Butyricimonas faecihominis: one gene and its partner. The protein of the gene in region 1 binds, or shares a complex with, the protein of each later gene. Links are inferred from orthologs where the notes say so. Each region holds a gene or a part of one and is shown on either strand. Other genes may lie near its edges.

Region 1 (8,631 bases):
TCGTAAGCCTGGTTGATACAGGCGCGGAGCTTATTGAAATAAGAGACTTTTGAGTTTTGGGACAAGCCTTGAAACACATCCCTTTCTCTACGTGGGCCGGTACGCTTGTGAGTGTCTTTTTCCACATTATTCAAAAAATCCTTGAAGCCGTTTATAAACTCCGGAGTAATATCTTTGAATGTGGTTTTCTCATCACAATAGATTTCGAGATAACGCAAGCAGCTTCTCCAGTTACCCCAGTTTCCCTCAGATTCAGGATTCTTGTGTCTTTCTTCAACCATCTTCCGATAGTATTCCAAAAAAGGAGTATCTTCTTTGAATTGGCGAGTGAAAGAATACTCTCCGTTCTGCATTTCAATGAGGCGTTTGGATTTTATAGCCTGAGCGGTTGCCAATGTCTGTCTGTTCTGCTCACGCTCCAGTGGAGTAGTGGCATCGATCAGATAAAGTTTCAAATACTCTTTCTGACGTTTCCCATTTCTGTAGATGTCGAGATACAAGCTCACGTTACCGTTTGCCAACTTCTTTTCCCGTAATTTTACGGGTTCTTTCTGGATTGTTGTTTTCTTAGTCATAGCCTGTTTCTATTTTAATGAGAGATGTGATTCATTGTCTTTGGGGGACAGATTTTTGTCCCTCGCATCCCTTTCGGGGGACAATCTGGGGACAAAAATACGAAAAAAATATGAAAACAGGCAGAAAGTATGGAGAAAAAGAGAAAATACAAATTCTCATAAAATCATTGATTTATCGCATTTTACGGATTTATATTTTCTCTTTTTATGCTTTTCTTTTCTTTATGTCACTTCCCGATGCAAAAATTCTTAAATATATTTCCCAATACCTCATCCGTCGTGATTTGTCCCGTGATTTCCCCGAGATAATGAAGGCATTCCCGAATGTCTTGTGATACAAACTCACCACTAAGATAGGAGTCCAGTCCTGTGATGACTCGCTCGATGGCTAGGCGGGCATGGGAGAGGGCTTCGTAATGGCGGGCATTGCTGACGATAACATCTCCTGAATGAAGAGCGTTTAGGTTGATCGTGGAAACTAGCTCGTCCACCAAGTGATGGATGTTATATCCAGTCTTTGCAGCAATCGGGAGAATCTTTTCCCCGGAAGATAGAGATGTGATTTGTGACAAGATCATGTTGGCAGAATCTGTTTGGTCTGTCTTGTTGAGTAAAATGACTAAGCGGGTATCCGGTCCGAGATGTTCTTTCACTTGGGTATAATAGGGAAGGAATTGTTCCGTGTTTTTGGTGGCATCTATTAAAAACAATACGATACGGGCTTGTTCAATTTTGGAAAAAGTACGTTCGATACCCATGTTTTCTACTTGGTCGTCTGTGTGGCGGATGCCTGCCGTATCGATAAATCGGAAAGTGATTCCCTGAAGGTTAATCGTATCTTCGATCACGTCGCGGGTAGTGCCTTCTATATCAGAGACGATGGCACGATCCTCTTTTAGCAGAGCGTTGAGTAGGGTACTTTTCCCCACGTTAGTGTTACCGACGATGGCTACCGGAATTCCGTTTTTGATCACGTTGCCGAGGGAGAAGGAGGCACATAGGCGAGAAATTAATGTATCAATACCGACTGCAATGCCCCGTAGTTCCGATCGGTCGGCGAACTCCACGTCTTCCTCCGAGAAATCCAGTTCCAGTTCCAACAGGGAGGTGATGTGCAACAGTTCCATTCGCAGTTTCATCAGTTCGTCCGAGAATCCACCCCGCATTTGGCTTAATGCCATTTTGTGGGCGGTTGCCGAGGACGAGGCGATTAGATCTGCAACGGCTTCTGCTTGTGAAAGGTCCATTTTACCATTCAAGAAAGCCCGTTGAGTAAATTCTCCAGGGGCGGCAAGCCGTACTCCGGAGGAGATTAATAGTTGTAATATGCGTTGCTGAATGTATACTGAACCATGGCAAGAAATTTCGATGGAGTTTTCTCCGGTGAAGGAGTGGGGGGCGTGGAACACGGAGATTAGTACTTCATCAATCAGTTCCTCCTTGTTGACGATCTTTCCGAAATGAATTGTATTCGGAAGAACATCCACCAGTTTTTTATGGGAAGGTGAAACAAATATCCGGTCACAAATTTCAATACATCCTTTTCCTGACAGGCGAATCACGGCAATAGCACCCATTCCGGGGGCCGTGGCAATGGCACATATTACAGTCTGGTCATTCATGGTAATTTCTTTCGTGCAAAGGTATATCTTTTTTATCGCGTATAGACTAAAAATGAATCCAAATGAGTGTTCATTGGGATTCATTTTTTTGATTCTGTATTTGCTTATAAAAATTGCAAGAGTACTGCCCCGCAAGAGTACCCACCCCCGAACACGGAGAGTGCCACGAGGTCACCATGGTCGACTCGATCAAGGTTTTGCGATAAGGCGATAGCACAACTAGGGCATCCCGTGTTACCTACTTCCTCGATGTTCGATAACATGTGATCTTCGGGGAAATCGATCTGACGTGCAACGGTAGCCATGATTCGCTTGTTGGCTTGGTGTGATGCGATGAATTTCAAATCTGTCAGTTTTATACCTTGGCTGTTGGTTACAGCATTTAACCCTTCGATCATGTAATGGCAGGCATTGATAAACACGTCACGTCCTTCCGGCATTCCGATCCCCCCGTGATGTGGGCGTAAATATACGGCAGTGTCTGCTTTACCGATGTGGCCAAGTCCGCGGGTGAATATATTAAGTATGCGGGCGGCTTTTTCTCCTTCCGGCATAGTGGAGATGGCAATAGCCACAGACCCGTCACCCCATAGATGACCGCTTTGCGGACACGTCTCGTTGCTGTATTCCGTGTTATGCTCGGATGCCACGACGATTGCTTTCGTTGCCTTATTCATGGCAAAATACCCTTCAACGATTTCCATGGCATTGATAAACGAGGAACAGGCTGCCGAAACGGTGAGACAGCGTGCGGCTCGTGCTTTGAAATGGCGTTGTATCATGTGTGCTGCCGTGGCTACGGTGTCGTGAGGCGAGTAAGTGGCGGCCACGATCAAGTCGACTTCCTCTATGGGGAAGGGTAGTTTTTCATTCAGGCGTTTAACGGCCTCTAGGGCCATGGTATTTGTGTTCTCGTTTTCGCCAGCCTTGCTCCGGGTACTTATTCCGGTACGAGTGCGAATCCACTCGTCGTCCAGACCGTTCACGTCCTTGAAGTAGGAGTTTGGTACTCGGTCATCCGGGAGATAATGGGCGAAGGCGTTGATATATAATTCCATATAATAGTGTGTGTTAGTTTATTTCTTAATTATACCGTGAAATAATATGTTAATATATTCGTTAATCACTTGTGGTCGTGGTTGATGTTCGTACTGGCGTATAAAACCGAATTCCAAGCTTTTAAAGACGGATTGTAGGGAATTAGCCAAGCGCCGGGGTTGTTTGATTGAGAAGATTCCCGCATCGGCCCCATCCCGAAGGATTGAATAGAGTAGCTCGATTTCCTGCTTGTCTATATTCTCCCGTAGTATTTCAATCTTACTGTTATTGTGTAAAAAAGTTTCCTTGATAGGTTGGCTGCCGCCCATGAGTTCCGCGATTAAATTGAATCGTTCCTTGATATATAACTTCAACCGTTTGTCGGCTGGCAAGGCCGTTCTGACTGCCTGTTCGAGTTTTTGTTCTATTAATTCTATTTTTTGATCTACAATGTGGTTAAAAATATCTTCCTTACTGTTAAAATGAGTGTATAGCGTACGCCGGCTAACTTTAGCGGCACGGGCAATATCCTTCATTGTAGTCCGATAAAAACTTGTTTCAATGAACAATTTTTGTGCCACGCTGATAATTTTTTCTTTTGTAATCAGTAGGGTTGTTCTCATTTTAATTTCACAATTTGGAAAAAGTGTGCAATTATAATTAATATTTTTGGACAAGCAAAATCAATGCCATAGGTAATTCTCAAATGTTAAATAATAGAAGGGAAAAAATTCTTATAAAAAGATGACTTTTGTCATGTTTTCAAAAATGAGATAGATGTATATTCGCGGCCGAATTAAAATCAGATAAAATGGTGAATATACTTTTGAAAGAGAAACCGTTTACCCGTGAGTGGTTTAAGACATATGCTTTGCTTGTCGGGGGGGCTTTTATCTTGGCATTGGGATATAGTTGTTTTATGGCTCCTTATAAAATTGTACCGGGAGGAATTTATGGTATCACGATTGTCTTGCAACATAAGTGGGGTTTCCCGATAGGTATGGCGGCTCTTTGTTTTAATTTGCCGTTGAGTTTATTGGGGATGCGGGTGTTGGGAGCTGGTTTTGGCTTAAAAACATTTATTTGTTTTATCCTTGTTGCCGTTTTCTCTGACAGTTTACCAACTATATTATTGATGCTTATGGGGGAACCTATCCCTACGGACCCTATGGTTGCGCTCGATCCTTTTAAATTAGGGGATGAAGTTTTATTGGCGTGTATCTTCGGTGGTGTTGTGATGGGAACAGGTGTGGGGATGATTATGAAAACACGTGCATCAAGTGGTGGAACTGATGTGCTGGCAAATATTTTGCACAAGTGGACACATCGTTCTCTCGGTCAAATGCAAATGTCCGTGGATTTTGTTATCGTACTTTTCGGATTCCTTATGTTTCAGGATTGGAAGGTTCCGATGTATTCATGGCTAGTTATTTTCCTCATGGGAAAGACGATCGACATGATTCTGCAAGGTTTTGACAGTGAAAAAAGTTTCTTTATTATTTCCGATAAAATAGAAGAAATACGGACCTATATATTGAATGATTTGCACCGCGGTGGTTCTATCGTGCCGATACAGGGTATGTATAATCGTTCAGATAAAGAAATGATTATGACTATGGTCAACCGTCGTCAGATGGTTACTTTACAACAAGCGATCTATAAGATTGATCCGAATGCTTTCGTGACGATATTCGACGCTAACCAGATTCTAGGGAAAGGATTCAAGCGGTTGGATGCGGAATGAATCAAGAATATTATTTCGTAATATAATTTATTTTAAATCCGACTTAACATGGGGTAATCTCTTTTGTTGAGCCGGATTTTAATTTAAATTGTTTTCTATATCTTCATTCGTTTTGTAACTTTTCGCCTGATTCATTCGTCCCATTAATAAACAAAAATAGTGTGGTATGTTAAAAACATGGATAACTGGGTGCTTAATCTGTTGTGCCTGCGTGACTAACGGGTCTGCGCAGAATAGTCGGGCAATACGGATTTACGGGGAAGTGACTACGGTGATGAATCGTAAAATCTGCGGGTACATCACGTGGGGAAAAAACCTTTACTGGACAGACATTTTCACTGCGGGAAAAATAGGGAACCCGTACATGCGGTATCGGGATATTATGGGTGATAACGTTCGTTTCAGTGATGGGCGGAGAGATACCCCGCCGGAGCATGAATTCTCTTGTCGTTTCGGGAATATTCGATCGATTCGGGTGATCGGTGATAGGCGGATTGAATTGGGTGTGAAAGGGGGAAATGTCACTGAACTCGAACGGGGGCGGTCGCTTGCCATCGGTAACTGGATTGCCGTGGAACTGCGGGATGGAAAGACGGAAAGCGTGGTATGGGACCATATCAGCGAGATCGTTTTTTCCGCCGCACCTGACACGATCCCCGAGCCGAAAGATCGTCCCATCGCGGGTATCGTGGAAACGCCTTACGGGATGTACAAGGGGCTTGTCCAATGGGATCTGGACGAGAATTCACTGGGTGCGTTACTCGACGGGCGGACGGAATCCAGCGGGGTTTCCGTGGCATTCAAGAATATAGCGAGTATCAAGTCGCTGGGAAACTCTTCCTTGGTAACCCTTCATAGCGGCAGGGAACTTTACATGTGGGGAGAAAACGACGTGAACGCCACGAACCGGGGAATAGCCATCAACCTGCCGTCTGTCGGGCAGGTGATCGTGGGGTGGCATGACTTCAAGCTGTTTCGTTCCATCCCTCTCGATCAATTGAATCTTCCTGTTTACGATGATTTTGCGGCTCCCGAACGTTTGTCCGGGAGGGTGGAAACACGGGACGGACTATCGCTGGAAGGGGTGCTGGTGTATGATCTCGACGAGGCCATGGATTTCGAATTACTGGACGGGCAGAACGGGAATATATCTTACCGTGTACCTTTCAAGTATGTGCAGAAGATAGAACCCAAAAACTATAAATACACGTGGGTCAAGTTGTCGGGGGGAACCGAGCTGGTGTTGGGGACGATGTGTGATGTGACAGCGGCGAATGACGGGATACTGGTCTTCCGGACGGGGGGAGAAGTCGTTTACGTGCGTTGGCGTGACGTGAAACGTGTCGAGTTATGGACCAAGGTAAAACAGAATGACTAGAACCGAGTATAACCGGGCCGTGGACCATTTCTCCGATGGTGTGTATCGTTTTATCCTTAAAATGTGCAAGTCGAAGGAGATGGCGGAAGATGTCGTGCAAGATAGTTTCATGAAACTTTGGGAGGAAGTGGGGCATATCGCTTACGATAAGGCAAAGTCTTTTCTTTTCAGCACGGCGTATCACAGGATGATTGACGTCTTACGGCGGGAAACGAAGTTTGGGGATATTGAGACCGTGGCAGACCGGGCCGGGGAGGTGCGGGAGGAATACACGGGGTTACAAGAAATATTGAATATAGCCTTGGAAAAGTTGCCCCCGGTGCAGAAAACGGTGATTCTCCTGCGGGACTACGAGGCGTATTCTTACGGGGAGATTGCCGGGATCACGGGGTTGAACGAATCGCAGGTGAAAGTGTACATCTTTCGGGCGAGAGCATTTATGAAAGCCTATATCCGCAGGCCGGATGTGGTTGTTTAAGCGGGAGGAGATATGATAACGAGAGAGAATTACGAGATTTATTTCATGGAGTACATGGATGGGAACTTGTCGGCGAGAGAACAGGCAGAGGTGGAGGCATTCTTGTTGGTTTACACCGACTTGCGGGAGTTACTCGACGGGATGGACGAGGTGCGACTGGAAGTTCCTGCGGAAGTTTTCGGTAAAAAAGAAGAGATAAAACGGACGGTACGGGAAAGGGAACTTGAGTATTATGCCATTGCTACCGCCGAGGGTGTTATCACGGATGAAGAACAGGCGTGGGTGGACGGGAATGTCGATAAAGACGTGTTTGAACGGGAAGTTGAAACGTGTGCCAAGATTAAAGTAAAGCCTGACCCGACATGTCGATTCGAGGGGAAAGCAGGGATGTATCGTAAGTCCGGGGCGGTACTTTTCGTCAAACGCTACGCAGCTATCGCTGCGGTAGTGGCTTTGGGGATCGTGGTGGCTATTTATTCCACGAGAAAAGAAGAATTTTCCATGGAGGATTTACCAGTGACTGTGGTTAAGACGGAGACAATCTTGTTACCGGGGATACCGGAGCCGGAGGCAATCGTGGAACCGGAGATTGAGAGGGTGCAGTTTATGAAACGGGAGGCAGAAGCGGGAGAAACAATCGTGGGCGTGGAACGGGTGATTCCGCCGGATGCTATCGAATTGAAAAAGCAACTGAAAGTTCCTGTAGAGATCATGGCCCCGCAACCGAACGAGATACTGACTTCCCCGTACGAGGGACTTCAATTCCGGGCATCGGTGAAAGAACAACGAGAACCCGTGTTTCAATTGATTACCCGGTCGGGAAAGTCAGATAACATCGTGAATAACTTGATTGATGTGGGAAAGAACGTGCTGGAACGTCTCCGGGCTAAAGAGAAAAAAGATATAGAGAGCTTGTAACTAATTGGGAAACTTAAACGTCATGTAAGAAATAAAAATAAGGTTATGAGAATAATAGCAGCTTTTATCATTTTGATGGTGTGTGGACTGTCTGCCGCGGGGCAACGGGATAGCGTGATTGTCAACGACGGCTGGCGGAAGGACACTATTCGCGTGAAAGGGCAGGTCATCGACACCCTCGGCAAGGAAACAGAAATGATTATCTGGGACAACACGGTGCGGGAAAGCGAAGAAGAAAGGAGAAACAACGTGGTCAAACCTCCCTTAGATTCTAGAGTGTTCAATACTCTTTCCGGTAAGGTGCCTCGTCCGAACAAGTTTCGCGGGCATTGGAACGGGTTCTATTTCGGGTTCGTGAATTTCGGGAAAACCAATTATTCCAAGTATGGCGGGAATGACTTCATGGAGCTGGACTGGGCTAGCTCGTTCACGATGCACTTCAACTTTGCCAAGTTTAGTTTTGGGTTGAGTCCCCGGCAGCGTTTCGGTATATTCACGGGATTCGGCCTTGACTACTCCCGCCTGTGTTTTGACGGTGATATAACTGTCCGCCGCAAGAAAGGCGAGATGCTTCACGCTGTGCCATTGTCCGACTTGGGGATCGAGGAGGTGAAACGGAGTACTTTCAAAGCTCTTTATTTAACGATACCTTTGATGTTGGAAAAACAAATCCCAGCTCCACATTGGAAAAGGTTTTATGTCTCCACTGGGTTTATCGGGGGAATCCGCCTGCACTCCAAGACAAAAGTCGTTTACACGAGCGAGAAGGGAAATAAACGTAAACTGAAAGAGAACGGGAGTTATGGGATGGTTCCTTTTAAAGTTGATTATACGCTCCGGGTTGGCTACCGTGGTGTGTGTATCTGGGGAAATTACTC
Region 2 (5,819 bases), 2.4 Mb from region 1 along the record:
TTTCACTTAATACACTGATTGTCTGTTTTTTCTCTCGCAATTTACGATGAAAAGTGATACCAAAACGGTGAGCCTCGTCCCGGATGTGCATTAATGTCTTTAAAGCCACGGAAGTTTTCGCCAACAAATAAGGATCTTTATCTCCGGGATAATATATTTCTTCCATTTGCTTGGCCAAACCGATAATAGGCACTCTTTCCAATAAATCTAATTTACGCAATGTGGCCACGGCTGAACTTAATTGTCCTTTTCCACCATCCACCACAATCAAATCAGGCAACTCCCCACCCTCTTCAAGTACCCGGTGATAGCGACGGTACAATATCTCTTCCATCGAGGCAAAATCATTTGCCCCAATAACAGTTTTCACGTGGAAACGTCTGTATTCTCGCTTTGCCGGTTTACCGTCTATAAAAACAACACAAGAGGCTACAGGATTGGTTCCCTGTATATTAGAGTTATCAAAACATTCCATCCGGTGAGGTAATCGAGGCAATTTCAAATCATTTTTTATCGTATTTAGTAAATCTAATTTACTATCCTGCCGACGTAATCCCCGTTGACGTTCCCGATCCATTTTAAAGAATTTCACGTTCCGTTCGGATAACTCCAATAGCTGTTTTTTCTCCCCTCTTTGCGGGATAGCATAGTTCATTCCTTCCATCAATACATCCGGGTAGAAAGGTACTAGAACCTCCCTAGAGCGACTATTTACCAACTGGCGGATCTCAAAAATGGCAAAAGAAAACAAAGACTCCTTCGATTCATCCAATTTTTTCTCTAATTCAATAGTATGCACTTGATTCACAGCTCCATGAACAATTCTCAAGTAATTCACATAGGCATATTTTTCATCTTCCAAGTAAGAAAATACATCTATATCGTTTATCGAAGTACTTACTATCGTGGATTTTGTTTGATGAGTTTTCAATGCTTCTATGGCCTCCTTCATTTCCTGTGCCTTTTCGAATTGAAGGGAAATAGTATATTCCTTCATTTTTCGAGTCATAAAATCAATCACGGAAGAAATATTTCCTTTCAAAATATTCCGGATCTGTGCAATATATTCCATGTATTCCTCTTCCTGCACGTATCCGACACAAGGCCCCATACAATTTCCGATATGATATTCCAGACATACTTTATACTTTCCACTATAAATAGCTGATTTATTGAGAGATAAATTACAAGTTCTCAATTTATACAGCGATTTTATCAAGGAAATCAAGGTGTTAGCATATTTAGCCGAAGTATAAGGCCCAAAATATTCTGATCCGTTCCGGATAAATTTCCGAGTAGTAAAAACTCGTGGAAAAGCCTCTTTTGTAATACAAATCCAAGGGTACGTTTTATCATCTTTCAACAGAATATTATACCGGGGTTTGTATTTTTTGATCAAATTATTCTCTAGTAATAGCGCATCTTCCTCTGTATTAACTACAATGTACTTCAAATCCCGTATTTTACGGACCAAGACCATTGTTTTAGATGTCTGATTTGTCTTTACAAAATAAGATGAAACTCTGTTTTTCAGATTCTTAGCCTTACCTATATATATAATTACTCCATTTGCATCAAAAAATTGATACACGCCGGGAGTCGTAGGTAATTTACTGACTTTCTCTTTCAATCCAAATTCATCTTCTGCCATATACTATTTCACAAAATCAAACTTCTCAAAATCAAATATACCTTTTTCTCCTATTTTTAAAGTAGGTATAACAATTAATGCCATAAATGAAAGTGTCATAAAAGGAGACTTTAGCGGTGTTCCCATTTTTAAAAGCATTTCATTTAATTTCATGTAGCGATCTGCCACTTCTCTCCCACTTTTATCACTTATAATACCACCGATAGGAAGGGGTAAAGAGTGTAATTTGCCCTCTTCATTCACGGTTAAGCCACCTTTTTCCTTTATCAATTCATTTATAGCAAGCATTAAATCTTGATCGGTACAACCCACCGCAATAATATTATGCGAGTCATGTGATATAGAAGAAGCAAAAGCTCCCCGCTTTAAACCGATACCCGAAATAAAACCGACCTGCGGTTTAGAATTAAAGTAACGATTTAAATAAACTATTTTCAAAACATCTTTATCTAAATCCGATTGAAAATTTTCTATCTTTTCATCGAAATGAAGGGTTTTACGGTCTGTCAAAAGACTATCAGGTTTTACTTGAATACAGGTAACATCTCCAAAAACATTAGTATGGAGATCAGATAAACTTATTTCATCATGATGAAACTTATTTAATAAAGGTACATCACAAACCGGATTATTTTTAGAACAGTTTTCACCATAGACTACCTCCCCACGAATATAAGTAGAACGTATATTCAAAGATTCTATATCATCCAGAATAATGAAATCCGCACTATCCCCAACATGCAAAGTTCCTATATTTAGATTATAAAAACGTACCGGATTAAGACATGCAATCTGCAAAATATCAAAAATACCAAAGCCATCAGCCAATGCTTTTTTGACAATTTTATTAATATGACCTTCATTTAATAAGTCGTCAGCATGTGAATCATCCGTGCAAAACATGACGCTATCCGTACGTGTAGCAATCAATGATTTTAACGCATCATAGTTTTTAGCAGCACTTCCCTCCCTGATCATAATGTGCATTCCTTTCGAAATTTTCTCTTCTGCCTCTTCTATGGTCGAAGATTCATGATCGGTTTCTATACCATGAGTAATATATGAACTCAATAGATCACCCACGAGTTCCGGTGCATGACCATCTATTTTTAATCGGTATTTTTTGGCTATTTCTATTTTTCCAATGACATCCGGGTCATTATTTATAACCCCAAGTACATTCATGACTTCAGAAAGCATCGTAAACTTTCCGGTTTTTGCTAATTTATTCGTATCTTCTATAGATAAAATGGACCCCGGTTTATCGAATGAAGTTGCGGGAACACATGAAGGAATACCCCAAAAGAATTTTAAAGGTGCCTTTTCTCCATTATTCACCATCAATTCGACCCCTTCTACCCCTAAAACATTGGCAATTTCATGCGGATCGGCAACCACTCCCACTGTTCCATTCGGAATTACTAATTTGGAAAACTCGACAGGCATTAACATGGAACTTTCCACATGGACATGCGCATCTATAAATCCCGGCGAAATATATTGATCATACGAATTAGAATTCCTTTCTATATTTATGATCTTTCCTTCAGATATAGATATAGCGCAAGGATAAAATTCCCTGTTTTCTACATCAATTAAATTCCCTTCAATAATTTCCATTTTATACCTCGGTTTTTGTTTGTAATTTTTATCCTACAAATATACCTTTTTACCCGAATTTATTCAATAGTACCCTTCGCACTATTTTCAATGTTCCACGTGAAACATTTCTTTTATCTTCCCAATAAAATCAATAAAACATTGATGTCAGAAGGTGATACTCCTGTAATACGTGATGCCTGTCCAATAGTTTTCGGATTAATCTTTGTCAATTTTTGACGAGCTTCATAAGAGAGAGAAGTTATCTCCATATAATTAAATTTATTCGCAATAACTAAATTTTCTAACCGATTCAATTTATCAGCTATTAATTTTTCTCTCTCGATATATCCCGAATATTTAATTAAAACTTCGGCAGCTTCTATGATTTCTTCCCGCAAATTATTATCAAAAATAAATTCTTTCAAAGAAGGAATTGAATCTACAATTTTAGGAATGGTTACCTGCGGTCTCGAAATAATATCAATCAATTTTATTTTTTGGCGGATAGGCGAAGATTTTAAACTTTCTAAAGTCGGATTAATTTCTTCGGGTGAAATACTAAAATTAGTAACAAAATCCATCAACCGATCACGTTTCAAAATTTTATCTTCAAACACGGCAAAACGATCTTCTTTCACAAGACCTAAAGAATATCCTAAAGGAGTCAACCGGGCATCCGCATCATCCTGCCTCAATAAAATTCTATATTCCGCACGAGAAGTAAACATACGGTAAGGTTCATCTACCCCTTTTGTAACTAAATCATCAATCAGTACCCCAATGTAAGCCTGATCTCGATTCAGTACGAAATCTCTATTTTCATGAAGTGAAAGATGGGCATTTATTCCGGCCATCAATCCTTGAGCCGCTGCCTCCTCATATCCGGTAGTCCCGTTTATTTGTCCGGCAAAATAAAGTCCCTTGATTAATTTTGTTTCTAAAGTCGGATACAATTGAGTAGGTTGGAAAAAATCATACTCGATAGCATAACCCGGTCTGAAAATTTTTACATTCTCAAAACCCTCCACATTTCTCAATGCCCGCAATTGAATATCCCAAGGTAAAGAAGAAGAAAATCCATTCAAATAATATTCGGTTGTCTTCTCCCCTTCCGGCTCCAAAAACAAATGATGACTATCTCGATCTGAAAAAGTATCTAATTTAGTTTCTATACTCGGACAATAACGAGGACCTATACTTTTTATCGTACCATTAAATAAAGGACTATCATCAAATCCTTCCCGTAAAATATCATGTACGACTTTATTCGTATAGGCAATATAGCAAGGTCTCTTCTCAAGTGAATTCGTATACGCGAAACTCAGAAAAGAGAATTTATGGAAATCATTATCTCCATCTTGACGGGTTAATTTAGAAAAATCAATACTTCGACCATCTATACGAACCGGAGTACCCGTTTTCATCCGCCCGACTGCAAAACCATATTCTTTCAACTGATCGGATAAACCATAAGTAGCCGGTTCTGAAATTCGACCACCGGGAAAGCTAACCCGTCCGATATGCATCAGACCGTTTAAAAAGGTACCATTAGTCAAAATCACTCGACGGGAACTAAAAGAAATCCCTAATCTAGTTTTGACCCCGGTAACCTGCCCTTTATCCAAAAGAAGTTCGATCACGTCATCCTGCCACAAATCCAGATTATCAGTATGCTCTACCCTATCTCTCCATTCGGCAGAAAAAATCATTCGATCACACTGAGCCCTTGGACTCCACATAGCAGGTCCCTTAGACAGGTTCAGCATACGAAATTGGATTGTACTTTTATCTGTTACAATGCCAGATCCACCACCTAAAGCGTCTATCTCTCTAACAATCTGACCTTTAGCAATACCACCCATAGCCGGATTACAAGACATTTGCGCTATCTTATTCATATCCAACGTAATAAGTAGTGTCTTTGATCCTAAATTAGCTGCAGCACAAGCTGCCTCACAACCAGCGTGTCCGGCCCCTACTACAATAACATCATATACGGGCAGTAATTGTGACATAATTATATCATTTTAAGCAATTCTAAGCAATGATTTTCATTTTGACGCATCTCTTTCGCGTCAGCATCTGATTTATCTTTAAAACCTATTAAATGAAGTACAGAGTGTACGACAACCCTATGTAATTCATCTTCATAAGTTGTATTGAATTCTAAAGCATTGGATTGAACTGTATCAAGACTGATAAAAACATCACCTGACAATATTTTTCTCTCGGAGTAGTCAAAAGTAATAACGTCGGTGTAATAATCATGATTCAAATATTTCCTGTTTACATCTAGGATATAATCATCATTACAAAAAATAAAAGAGATCGTTCCTAATTGAAACGAATAATCATCAGCAACAGCTTGTAGCCATTGTTTCACTCTCTCTTCATTAAAAAAAGAAGGAATATCACATTCCTCATTAAAAAAAAGAAGTTCGCTCATCTATATATTATAAATTGAAAACCATGGTCACCTTTGATCCACCATCTTCAAAAATCAAATCATCAGAAAGCGTTTTCATCAGGTAAAGACCACGTCCTGCATCTTTTTCTATATTATCCG

The links. The genes of interacting proteins can lie anywhere in the genome.
Region 2: the proteins of mnmE (region 1) and mnmG are in contact, whole or in part, in a solved structure (PDB 9HIP), measured with the Escherichia coli proteins. The link is inferred for Butyricimonas faecihominis from one-to-one orthologs.

What each region holds. Positions count from the first base shown.
Region 1 is NZ_AP028155.1:1,081,706-1,090,336, reverse strand. Bases 1-2,978 are described here. They hold mnmE (tRNA uridine-5-carboxymethylaminomethyl(34) synthesis GTPase MnmE), read right to left. Parts: upstream 2,198-2,978; coding sequence 803-2,197; downstream 1-802. Other genes in these bases: R8806_RS04480 (3-oxoacyl-ACP synthase III family protein), read right to left, coding at 2,302-2,978. In the rest of the region: more of R8806_RS04480, read right to left, coding at 2,979-3,255; R8806_RS04475 (TetR/AcrR family transcriptional regulator), read right to left, coding at 3,274-3,858; R8806_RS04470 (YitT family protein), read left to right, coding at 4,047-4,979; R8806_RS04465 (hypothetical protein), read left to right, coding at 5,146-6,357; R8806_RS04460 (RNA polymerase sigma factor), read left to right, coding at 6,350-6,835; R8806_RS04455 (hypothetical protein), read left to right, coding at 6,848-7,753; R8806_RS04450 (porin family protein), read left to right, coding at 7,799-8,631. UniProt on the Escherichia coli protein: Exhibits a very high intrinsic GTPase hydrolysis rate. Involved in the addition of a carboxymethylaminomethyl (cmnm) group at the wobble position (U34) of certain tRNAs, forming tRNA-cmnm(5)s(2)U34.
Region 2 is NZ_AP028155.1:3,439,704-3,445,522, reverse strand. The notes cover bases 2,827-5,819. They hold mnmG (tRNA uridine-5-carboxymethylaminomethyl(34) synthesis enzyme MnmG), read right to left. Parts: upstream 5,269-5,819; coding sequence 3,385-5,268; downstream 2,827-3,384. Other genes in these bases: R8806_RS14210 (ATP-binding protein), read right to left, coding at 5,707-5,819; ybeY (rRNA maturation RNase YbeY), read right to left, coding at 5,271-5,699; ade (adenine deaminase), read right to left, coding at 2,827-3,271. Also shown: excinuclease ABC subunit UvrC, read right to left, coding at 1-1,651; more of ade, read right to left, coding at 1,655-2,826. UniProt on the Escherichia coli protein: NAD-binding protein involved in the addition of a carboxymethylaminomethyl (cmnm) group at the wobble position (U34) of certain tRNAs, forming tRNA-cmnm(5)s(2)U34.